DNA from 2 places in the Micromonospora sp. NPDC051300 genome. Region 1 is predicted to be linked to the other one. Evidence: riboswitches for the same ligand, from Rfam matches in the RefSeq annotation. Region 1 holds a riboswitch; the other holds the start of a gene.

Region 1 (4,704 bases):
GCAACTCCAACTTCGCCGGCTGGCAGATCGCCGACGCCGACTGGACCGCGTCGTCGCAGGGCCGCACCCGGTTCATCTCCGCGCAGAACCACTACTCGCTGCTGGAGCGGGGCGTGGAGGACGAGGTGATCCCCGCCTGCGAGCGGTTCGGCCTCGGCATGCTGCCGTTCTTCCCGCTCGCCAACGGGCTGCTCACCGGCAAGTACAAGCGGGGTCAGCAGCCACCGGAGGGCAGCCGGCTCGCCGGCGGCGGCCGGTACGCCGAGCGGCTGGCCGCGGCGCGCTGGGACACCATCGAGGCGATCGAGGCGTTTGCGGCCGAGCGCGGGGTGAGCATGCTCCACGTGGCCATCGGCGGGCTGGCCGCCCGGCCCGCGGTGACCTCGGTGATCGCCGGCGCGACCACGCCCGAGCAGGTACGCGCCAACGCCGACGCCGGCACCTGGCAGCCCACCGACGAGGACCAGGACGCCCTCGACGCCCTCCTCTGACCCATCCCGCGCGGCGTGGCCCGCGTGCGGCGTCGCCCCCGTGCGGCTTGGCCCGTGTGTGCGGCGTGGCGGGTGTGTGCGGCGTGGTCCGCGCGGCGTCACCCGGATGGCTTCGCCACCCGGCGGAATGCCCCCGAGGCACCCATAGCGTTCCATCCACGGTCAGTGCTCGTCATCAGTGGAACGCCATGGGTGCCAAAGGGGCGGTGAGACACCCATGACGTTCCACCCGCGCTCGGTGCTCACGGTGGGTGGAACGCCATGGGTGTGTGGGAGGCACTGGCGGGAGGGTCGGGGGCATGGGTCAGCGGGGTGGGGCGGGGGTGCGGCGTTCCGCGACGGCCTGACAGACCAGGGCGACCGTGGCGTCCGGATGCCGGAGCACGTCGTCGGCGGTGAAGCGGAGCACGATCCAGCCGGCGAAACGGAGCGCGTTCAGGCGTGCCACGTCCCGCCGGAACTGCGTCCGTTCCCGGTGGTGGTCGCCGTCGTACTCGACCGCGATGCGGAGCGCCGGCCAGGCCAGGTCGACCCGGGCGAGGAAGCGCCCGCCGTGGCGCATCTTGTGCTGCGCGGTGAGCGGGCCGAGGCCGGCGTCGAGGAGGAGCAACCGGAGCCGTGTCTCCATCGGTGACTCGCTCGACGGCTCGGCCAGCGCCAGCACCTCGCGTAGCAGCGACGTGCCCGGCCAGCCCGGTCGGTCGGCGGCGTAGGCCCGCAGGGCGGGGAGCTCCACCACCCGCCGACGCAGCAGTGCGTCCACGGCGACCAGGGCCTCCGCACGAGCACCCTGCCGGCCGAGGTCGAAGGCGGTGCGCAGCGGGGTGGTGACCGGCAGCCCGGCGAACTCGCCCCGATCCGCACCGGGCAGCGGTGATCGCACGATCGACAGCCGAGGGTGCGGGCGCAGCCGGGCGGCGTTCGGCAGGAGCACGGTCACCGGGTCGCCCCGGGCGAGCAGGTCGACGCCGAGCAGCCAGGCCGCGCTGCGGCCGGCCAGCGCGGCGCCCGGCGGCAGGCGCAACGCGACCGCGTCGCACCACATCCGGTGGTCGTCGTCACGGTGTGCGTCACGGTGCAGGTACACGTCCGGGAGCAGCCGGACCCACGTCGGCCCGCGCAGCATCGTCCAGGTGAGCAACCCTCCGGAGACGGCGCTGCTGCCCCGGAGCGGCAGACTCGTCAGGCAGTGCGGGACACGTGCGGGTGCGGGCATCCGGACAGCGTGTCGTGAGGCGACGGTCACCCGCCGTCCCGGTCCGTCGAGTGGTGCCGTCCTGGGAAAAACCTCACCCGGTCTTCCGTCCGGGCCGGGCACCGTCGTACGGTAGGCCGCAAGTGACCCACGGGAGCCCGGTGCGGACCGGGCTGAGAGGGGGGCTGACAGCCCCCGACCGTCGAACCTGATCCGGGTAATGCCGGCGCAGGGAGGAGCGTTGCCGTGCCGTCCCTGGGACGACTGCATCTCATCACCGACACCCGGCCGGGGCGGGACCCGCTCGCCGTGCTGCGTGCCGCCCTGCCGGTGGCGGGCGCCGAACTCGTCGTGCAGGTGCGGGTGGCGGACGACGCCACCGACCGGGAGGCGTACGAGCTGGCCCGACGGGTGGTCGAGGCGTGCCGCCCGTACGGCGCGCGGTGCCTGGTCAACGACCGGCTGCACGTGGCGCTGGCGGTGGGCGCGGCCGGCGGCCACGTGGGGGCGGACGACCTGCCGGTGGCGGCCGCCCGGCACGTGCTCGGCGCCGACGCGGTGCTCGGCGCGACCGCCCGGGAACCGGCCACCGCCCGGGCCGCGGTGGCCGCCGGGGCCGGCTACCTGGGCGTGGGCCCGTGCCACGCCACCACCACGAAGCCGGGCCTGCCCGCGCCGATCGGCCCGGACGGGGTACGCGCGGTGGCGGCCGCGGTGACCGTGCCGGTGATCGCCATCGGCGGGGTGACCGCCGCGTCGGTGCCGGCGTTGCGGGCCGCCGGGGCGTACGGGGCGGCGGTGGTCGGCGCGCTGTCCTCGGCGGCTGACCCGGCGCGTGCCACCGCCGAGCTGCTCGGGGCGCTGACGTGTTAAGCGGGGCCCCCTCCTCTACCGAAGGCGTTAACAGGGGGCCCTTCCTTACTCAGGTGGGGGTGGTGGGGGCGGGGCCGGTGGGGCTGGCGATCGCGTGGCGGTGCGCGCTGCGCGGGCTGCGGGTGAGCGTGTACGACGACCGTCCCGGGTCGGGCGCGTCGCAGGTCGCCGCCGGCATGCTCTCGCCGGTCGTCGAGGCGTACTTCGGTGAGCACGAGTTGACCGCGCTGCTCGTCGAGTCGGCGGCCCGCTGGCCCGGCTTCGCCGCCGAGCTGGCCGAGGCGAGCGGCGTCGACATCGGGTATCGCACCGAGGGCACGCTCGTGGTCGGTCTCACCGCCGACGACCTGGCCGAGGCGGGGCGGCTGTGGTCGTACCAGCAGGGTCTGGGACTGCCGATCACGCCGCTGCGCCCGTCGGCGCTGCGCGACCGCGAGCCGGCGCTGGCGACCCGGGTGCGCGGCGGCGCGGTCGCGCCGGGTGACCACCAGGTCGATCCGCGCCGGCTGGTCGTCGCGTTGCGGGTGGCGGCCGAGCGGGCCGGCGTGGTGTTCCGGCCGGCGCGGGTCGGCGCGCTGTCCGAGGTGGACGCGCCGGTCACCGTGGTCGCGGCCGGCTGCGGCGCGGCCGCGCTGACCGGGCTGCCGGTGCGGCCGGTCAAGGGCCAGGTGCTCCGGCTCCGCGCGCCGGCCGGCGGCCCGCCGGGCATCCGGCACGTGATCCGGGGGTACGCCGACGGCGAGCCGGTCTACCTGGTGCCCCGGGAGGACGGCGAGGTGGTGGTCGGCGCGACGGTGGAGGAACGCGCGGACACCGAGGTCACCGCCGGTGGCGTGCTGCGGCTGCTGCGTGCCGCCGCCGAGCTGGTGCCGGAGCTGACCGAGTACGCGCTGGTGGAGGCGGTCGCCGGGCTGCGGCCGGGCACCCCCGACAACGCGCCGGTGATCGGGGCGCTGCCCGGGCGGCCCGGCGTGCTCGCCGCCACCGGGCACCACCGGCACGGCATCGTGCTCACCCCGGTCACCGCCGACCTGGTCACCGAGCTGATCGTCACAGGCGAGCCGGATCCGGCGCTCGCCCCCTTCACCCCCGACCGGTTTCCCAAGGAGTCCCGGTGGAACTGATCGTCAACGGCACGGGACGGACGCTGCCCGACGGCGTCACGCTTGCCGAGGTGGTCCGCGCGGTCACCGGGCAGCAGCGCGGCCTGGCGGTCGCGGTCAACGGCGAGGTGGTGCCGCGCGGCGGCTGGCCGGCGAGCGTGCTGCGCGACGGCGACCGGGTCGAGGTGCTCAGCGCCGCGCAGGGCGGGTGAGCGCGGTGTCCCTGGAGATCGGCGGCGTCGCGTTCGGTTCCCGGCTGGTGCTCGGCACCGGCGGCGCGGCCAACCAGCACGTGCTGGAGGCGGCGATCCGGGCCTCCGGCACCGAACTGGTGACGCTGGCGCTGCGCCGGGTGGACACCACGCCGGTCGGCGCGGGCGGGCTGCTCGACCTGCTGGACCGCTGCGGCGTACGGCTGCTGCCGAACACGGCCGGCTGCCGGACCGCGGTGGAGGCGGTGAAGACGGCGCACCTGGCCCGGGAGGCGTTCGACACCGAATGGGTGAAGCTGGAGGTGATCGGCGACGAGCGCACGCTCCTGCCCGACGGGGTGGAGCTGCTGCGCGCCGCCGAGGACCTGGTGGCCGACGGGTTCACCGTGCTGCCGTACACCTCGGACGATCCGGTGCTCGCCCGCCGGCTGGCCGACGTGGGGTGCGCGGCGGTGATGCCTGCGGGTTCGCCGATCGGGTCCGGCCTGGGCATCGGCAACCCGCACCACATCCGGCTGGTCCGGCAGGCCGTGGACGTGCCGGTGATCCTCGACGCCGGCGTCGGCACCGCCTCCGACGCCGCGCTCGCCATGGAGCTGGGCTGCGACGCGGTGCTGCTGGCCAGCGCCGTCACCCGGGCCGCCGACCCGGTGGCGATGGCCACCGCGATGCGGTACGCGGTCGAGGCCGGCCACCTGGCGTACGGCGCGGGTCGCATCCCCCGCCGCGACCACGCGCTGCCGTCCACTCCCGACGCCGGTCGACCGAACCTGTGACCGGCCCCGCCGTGGGCACGCGCGCGCCCCTGCCGGGGCCGGCCGGTGCCACGA
Region 2 (4,704 bases), on a different contig from region 1:
CGCCGCGCCGTCCACCTCGCTGCCGAGGTACGCCCCGAACGCGCCGAGGAACTCGTCGGCGCGGGCCACGTCGGCCGGGTCGGACCGGGGCCAGGGGTCGATGAGGTCGAGCCGGAACCGGCCGAGGAAGAGTTCCTTGCCGAAGCTGGGCCGGTCCCAGGCGGACTCGCGGGCCGCCTCGGCGACCTGGCGGGCCTCCTTCTCCGAGACCTGGCCCGCCTCGGTGGGCAGCGGCCCCACCCCGTCGGCATTGTTCTGTGTCGTGGTCACGGGAGCCTCCTGGATGGTCGGTCCGGATGCGACGAAAACGACGCTACCCCCGGGTGTTACCCAGGGGTAGCGTCGCGTGCACGTCCGATTTGGCGGACCGTCAGTCGCCGGTGAGCGTCTCCGGGTCGTCGTCATCGTCGTCGACGTCGTCCTCGCCCCAGTTGCGCCGGGCGAACGGCAGGACGGCCCAGAAGACCAGGAACCACACGCCGGTGACCGCGGTGAGCAGGAACGCGATCGGCCGGTCGAGCACGAAGTCGGTGACAAGCAGGACCGCGCTGACCATCGCGATCAGCATGAAGAACAGGCCGCCGGTGGCCATCCGGTGGGCGAAGCGGACCAGCTCCGGCTTGCGGCCCTGGCGGAACAGCGCCCGGTGGAACGCGACAGGTGAGATGATCATCGCGGCGGCCGCGGCGGCGGCCAGCAGCGCCACGACGTAGACGTCACGCTGGAACTCGGTGGTCCGGCCGAAGGCGTTGCTGAACGGCATCGTCAGCAGGAAGGCGAAGAGGATCTGCACGCCGGTCTGTGCGACGCGCAGCTCTTGGAGCAGGTCGGCGAAGTTGCGCTGCCAACGCTGCTTCTCGGATTCCTTGGACACTCGTGAACCTCCGGTGAAGACGGCACCGCCGGCGGGTGAACGACCGCCGGCAGCAGCGCCATTGCCCGAATCGGATGATCACGAAACCGGCTCAGGATCCGCGTCGGATCCGCCCCGCGTACCGCGCCTCCAGCTCGGCGTTGTGCTCGTCACCGCCGGTGATGTTGGCGGACAGGTAGACCGGTGGCCGCTCCCCCGCCGCGAGCAGCCGGGCCACCACCTCGACGGTGATCTGCTGGGCCAGCAACGCCGCGGTGATCGAGGAGACCGCGCCGACCGCGCCGCCGCCGGGCAGCGGCAGCGTGGCGTCGCCGTACGGGGCGCCGTTGTCCAGCACCACGTCGGCGAAGTCGGCGAGCTTGCGGCCGGACGGGTGCCGGGAGGTCATCCGCGCCGAGTGCCGCGCCGAGGTGATCGCCACCAGACCGTGTCCGCGCTCCTTGACGACGGAGGCGAACTCCACCATCGCCCCGTTCACACCCGAGTTCGAGGCGAGCACGAACACGTCCGCCGGCCGGACCGGCGCCAGCTCGTAGAGGCGGCGCGCCACCGCCGGCTCACGTTCCAGCTTCGGGCCGAGCACGTCGGCCGGCTCGCCGCCGACCAGGACCAGGTCGCGCAGCGCGATCCGGTTGGTGGGCACCAGCCCGCCGGCCCGGCCGGCGATCTCCATGGCGAGCGCCTCGGAGTGCCCGGTGCCGAACGCGTGCACCACCCCGTCGGCGCGGACCGCCGCGGCGATCAGGTCGGCCGCCGCGGCGACGTTCGCCCGCTGCTCGGCGGCCACCCGCCGCATCGTCGACGTCACCGTCTCCAGGTACGCCTCGGCGTCCACAGTCATGCCTCCTCCTCCGTCCCGGCGATCCGGGCGAGGATCGCCTCGACGAACGGGCCGGGGGCCTCGTCGGGGATCCAGTGGCTGACCCCGGGGAGCACCACGAACCGGTAGTCCCCGGTGACCCGCGCCGCGCACGCCTCGGCGGCGGTCCGCCCGATCGCCACGTCCTTCTCGCTCCAGACGTACGTGGTCGGCACCGCCACCGGCCCGACCGCCTTCATGTCCGACCCGCTCATCGCCCGGTACCAGTTCAGCGCGGCGGTGAGCGCGCCCGGCTCGCGCATCGGGTCGGCGTAGCGGGCCACCGTGGCCTCGTCGCCGACGCCGCGCAGCAGCCGCCGCAGCGCGGCCCCGCGCATCGCCAGCAGCACCTTCTCGGCCTTGCCCGGCATCCGGAACAGCGCCATGTAGGCGGACTTCGCCTTCTGCCGGGGGTCGGTGGCGAGCGCGTGCCCCATCGCGGCCGGATGCGGCACCGACACCGCGGTCAGCGTCCGCACCCGCTGCGGGTGCGCCGCGGCCAGGCCCCAGGCCACGATCGCGCCCCAGTCGTGGCCGACCAGGTGGGCGGCGGTCACCCCGAGCGCGTCCAGCACGGCCGCCGCGTCGGCCACCAGCTCCGGGATCCGGTACGCCTCGACCGCGTCCGGCCGCGCGCCGGGCGAGTAGCCGCGCTGGTCGAGCGCGTACGTGCGCAGCCCGGCGGCGTGCAGCGCGGGCGTCACCGCGTCCCACTCGCCGGCGTGCTGCGGGAAACCGTGCAGCAGCAGGACGGGCGCGCCGTCCTCCGGGCCGCCGGTGCGTACGTCGAACGTCAGACCCCGCGCCTCGATCCGCATGATCGCCACCGTAGCCGACAGACGCCCTGCTGGGCCCGGGGCCGGCTGCGGTGCTAGCGTCTGCGACGAGACAACTTCACATCCGACAGGGGAGCGCACAGCGCTGAGAGTGCGGGCCGGTGCCCGCAGACCCTCGAACCTGATCTGGGTAATGCCAGCGCAGGGAGTTCGGTCGACCTCCAGCCGCGCCGCCGTCCGGGCGTTTCCGGGCGCGGCGTGCGTCTTCTCCTGGTTCCGCACCACGAACTGGGAGTCCGTCATGAACCACACCGACAGCAACCGCTGGCGTACCGTCGACATCGTCGTCGCCTCGGTCATCGCCGTCGCCTTCGGCGTCGTCTTCTGGGCCTGGGGCCTGCTCTGGAGCGCCACCGACGCGGCGTTCGCGTTCTTCCCGCCGGCGCAGGCGGTGCTCTACGGCGTCTGGCTGATCCCGGCGGTGCTCGCCGGCCTGATCATCCGCAAGCCGGGCGCCGCGCTCTACTGCGAGACGGTGGCCGCGATCGTCTCCGCGCTGCTGGGCAGCCAGTGGGCGGGCATCGTGATCCTCCAGGGCCTGATGCAGGGCATCGGCGCCGAGTTGGCGTTCGCCGCGTTCCGCTACCGCTCGTTCAAGCTGCCGGTGGCGGTGCTGGCCGGCGCGCTCACCGGCCTCAGCGCGGCGATCTTCGACTTCGTCTACTGGAACAAGCCCTACGACCTGACCTCCTACCGCATCCCCTACGCGCTGATCACCATCGTCAGCGCCACCGTCGTCGCCGGCTTCGGCGCGTGGGTGCTGACCCGGGCGCTGGCCAACACCGGCGTCCTGGACCGCTTCCCCGCCGGTCGCGACCGCGCCCTGGTCTGACGGGGTTCCCGGTGTCGATCATGAAGTTGACTGTGGATTCGGCGCGTTCTGGTGCCGTCAACTTCATGATCGACGAGGCAGAGGGGGTGGCACGGTGAGCGGGGTGGTTCTCCGGGGGTTCGGGTGGCGGCACGGGGGGCGGAGACGCTGGGCGGTGCGCGGGGTCGACCTGCGCGTCGAGAGCGGGGAGCGGGTGCTGCTGCTCGGGGCGTCGGGGGCGGGCAAGAGCACCCTGCTGGCGGCGCTGGCCGGGCTGCTGCCCGAAGACTCCGGCGAGCAGGAGGGCACCGTCGAGATCGACGGGCTCGACCCGCGCAAGGCCCGTGAACGCGTCGGCGTGGTCTTCCAGGACCCGGAGACCCAGCTCGTGATGGCCCGCTCCGGCGACGACGTCGCGTTCGGGCTGGAGAACCGCGGCGTACCGGCCGAGGAGATCTGGCCCCGGGTCGACGAGGCGCTGCGCCGGGTCGGCTTCCCCTACCACCGGGACCGCCCGACCGCCGCCCTCAGCGGCGGTGAGCAGCAGCGGCTGGCCCTCGCCGGGGCGCTGGCGCTGCGACCGGGGCTGCTGCTGCTCGACGAGCCCACCGCCAACCTCGACCCGGCCGGCGCCACGCTCGTCCGCCACGCCATCGCGGACGCGCTCGATGCCGACACCACGCTGATCCTGGTCGAGCACCGGGTCGCCGAGGCGCTGCCGCTCGTCGACCGGGTGGTGGTGCTGGAACCCGGCGGCGGGGTGCACGCCGACGGCCCGCCCGAGGCGGTCTTCGCCGCGCACGGCGACGCGCTGGCCGCCGCCGGGGTCTGGGTGCCCGGCCACACCGTGCCGCCCCGGCACGCCGGCGCGCCGGCCGGCGACGTGCTGCTCACCGCCGACCGGCTCGGCCTGCCACCCCGCCTGGCCCCCACCGACCTCCGGGTACGCGCCGGCGAGGCGCTCGCCGTGCTCGGCCCGAACGGCGCCGGCAAGTCCACCCTGGCGCTGCTCCTCGGCGGCCTGATGCGCCCCGGCACCGGCACGGTCACCGCCTCGGCCGACCTGGCCGGCCGGGACGTGCGTACTCCCCCGCACCGGTGGCGGGCACCCGCGCTGGCCGGCCGGATCGGTTCCGTCTTCCAGGACCCGGAGCACCAGTTCGTCACCGCCACGGTCCGCGACGAGCTGGCGCTCGGCCCGCGCCGGACCGGCCGCTCCGAGGCGCAGGTCACCGCCACCGTGGACGCGCTGCTGGACCGGCTGCGACTGGACCGGCTCGCCGGCGCCAACCCGTACACCCTCTCCGGCGGCGAGGCGCGGCGG

Evidence for each region. A riboswitch is a leader RNA that binds a small molecule or an ion and turns the genes downstream of it on or off. The one in region 1 is predicted to bind thiamine pyrophosphate.
Region 2: another riboswitch for thiamine pyrophosphate. It lies ahead of ACIA5A_RS14020 (ECF transporter S component); the one in region 1 lies ahead of thiE (thiamine phosphate synthase).

The regions. Positions count from the first base shown of each region.
Region 1 is NZ_JBITEP010000001.1:293,034-297,737, forward strand. It holds gene ACIA5A_RS01510 (aldo/keto reductase) at 1-491, shown strand, start outside; gene ACIA5A_RS01515 (DUF559 domain-containing protein) at 796-1,707, opposite strand; TPP riboswitch at 1,827-1,938, shown strand; gene thiE (thiamine phosphate synthase) at 1,933-2,559, shown strand; gene thiO (glycine oxidase ThiO) at 2,553-3,683, shown strand; gene thiS (sulfur carrier protein ThiS) at 3,674-3,874, shown strand; gene ACIA5A_RS01535 (thiazole synthase) at 3,871-4,650, shown strand; gene ACIA5A_RS01540 (thiamine phosphate synthase) at 4,704-4,704, shown strand, end outside.
Region 2 is NZ_JBITEP010000010.1:123,910-128,613, forward strand. It holds gene ACIA5A_RS14000 (acyl-CoA dehydrogenase family protein) at 1-270, opposite strand, end outside; gene ACIA5A_RS14005 (DUF6328 family protein) at 371-874, opposite strand; gene ACIA5A_RS14010 (sugar isomerase domain-containing protein) at 966-1,715, opposite strand; gene ACIA5A_RS14015 (alpha/beta fold hydrolase) at 1,712-2,551, opposite strand; TPP riboswitch at 2,629-2,735, shown strand; gene ACIA5A_RS14020 (ECF transporter S component) at 2,811-3,401, shown strand; gene ACIA5A_RS14025 (ABC transporter ATP-binding protein) at 3,496-4,704, shown strand, end outside.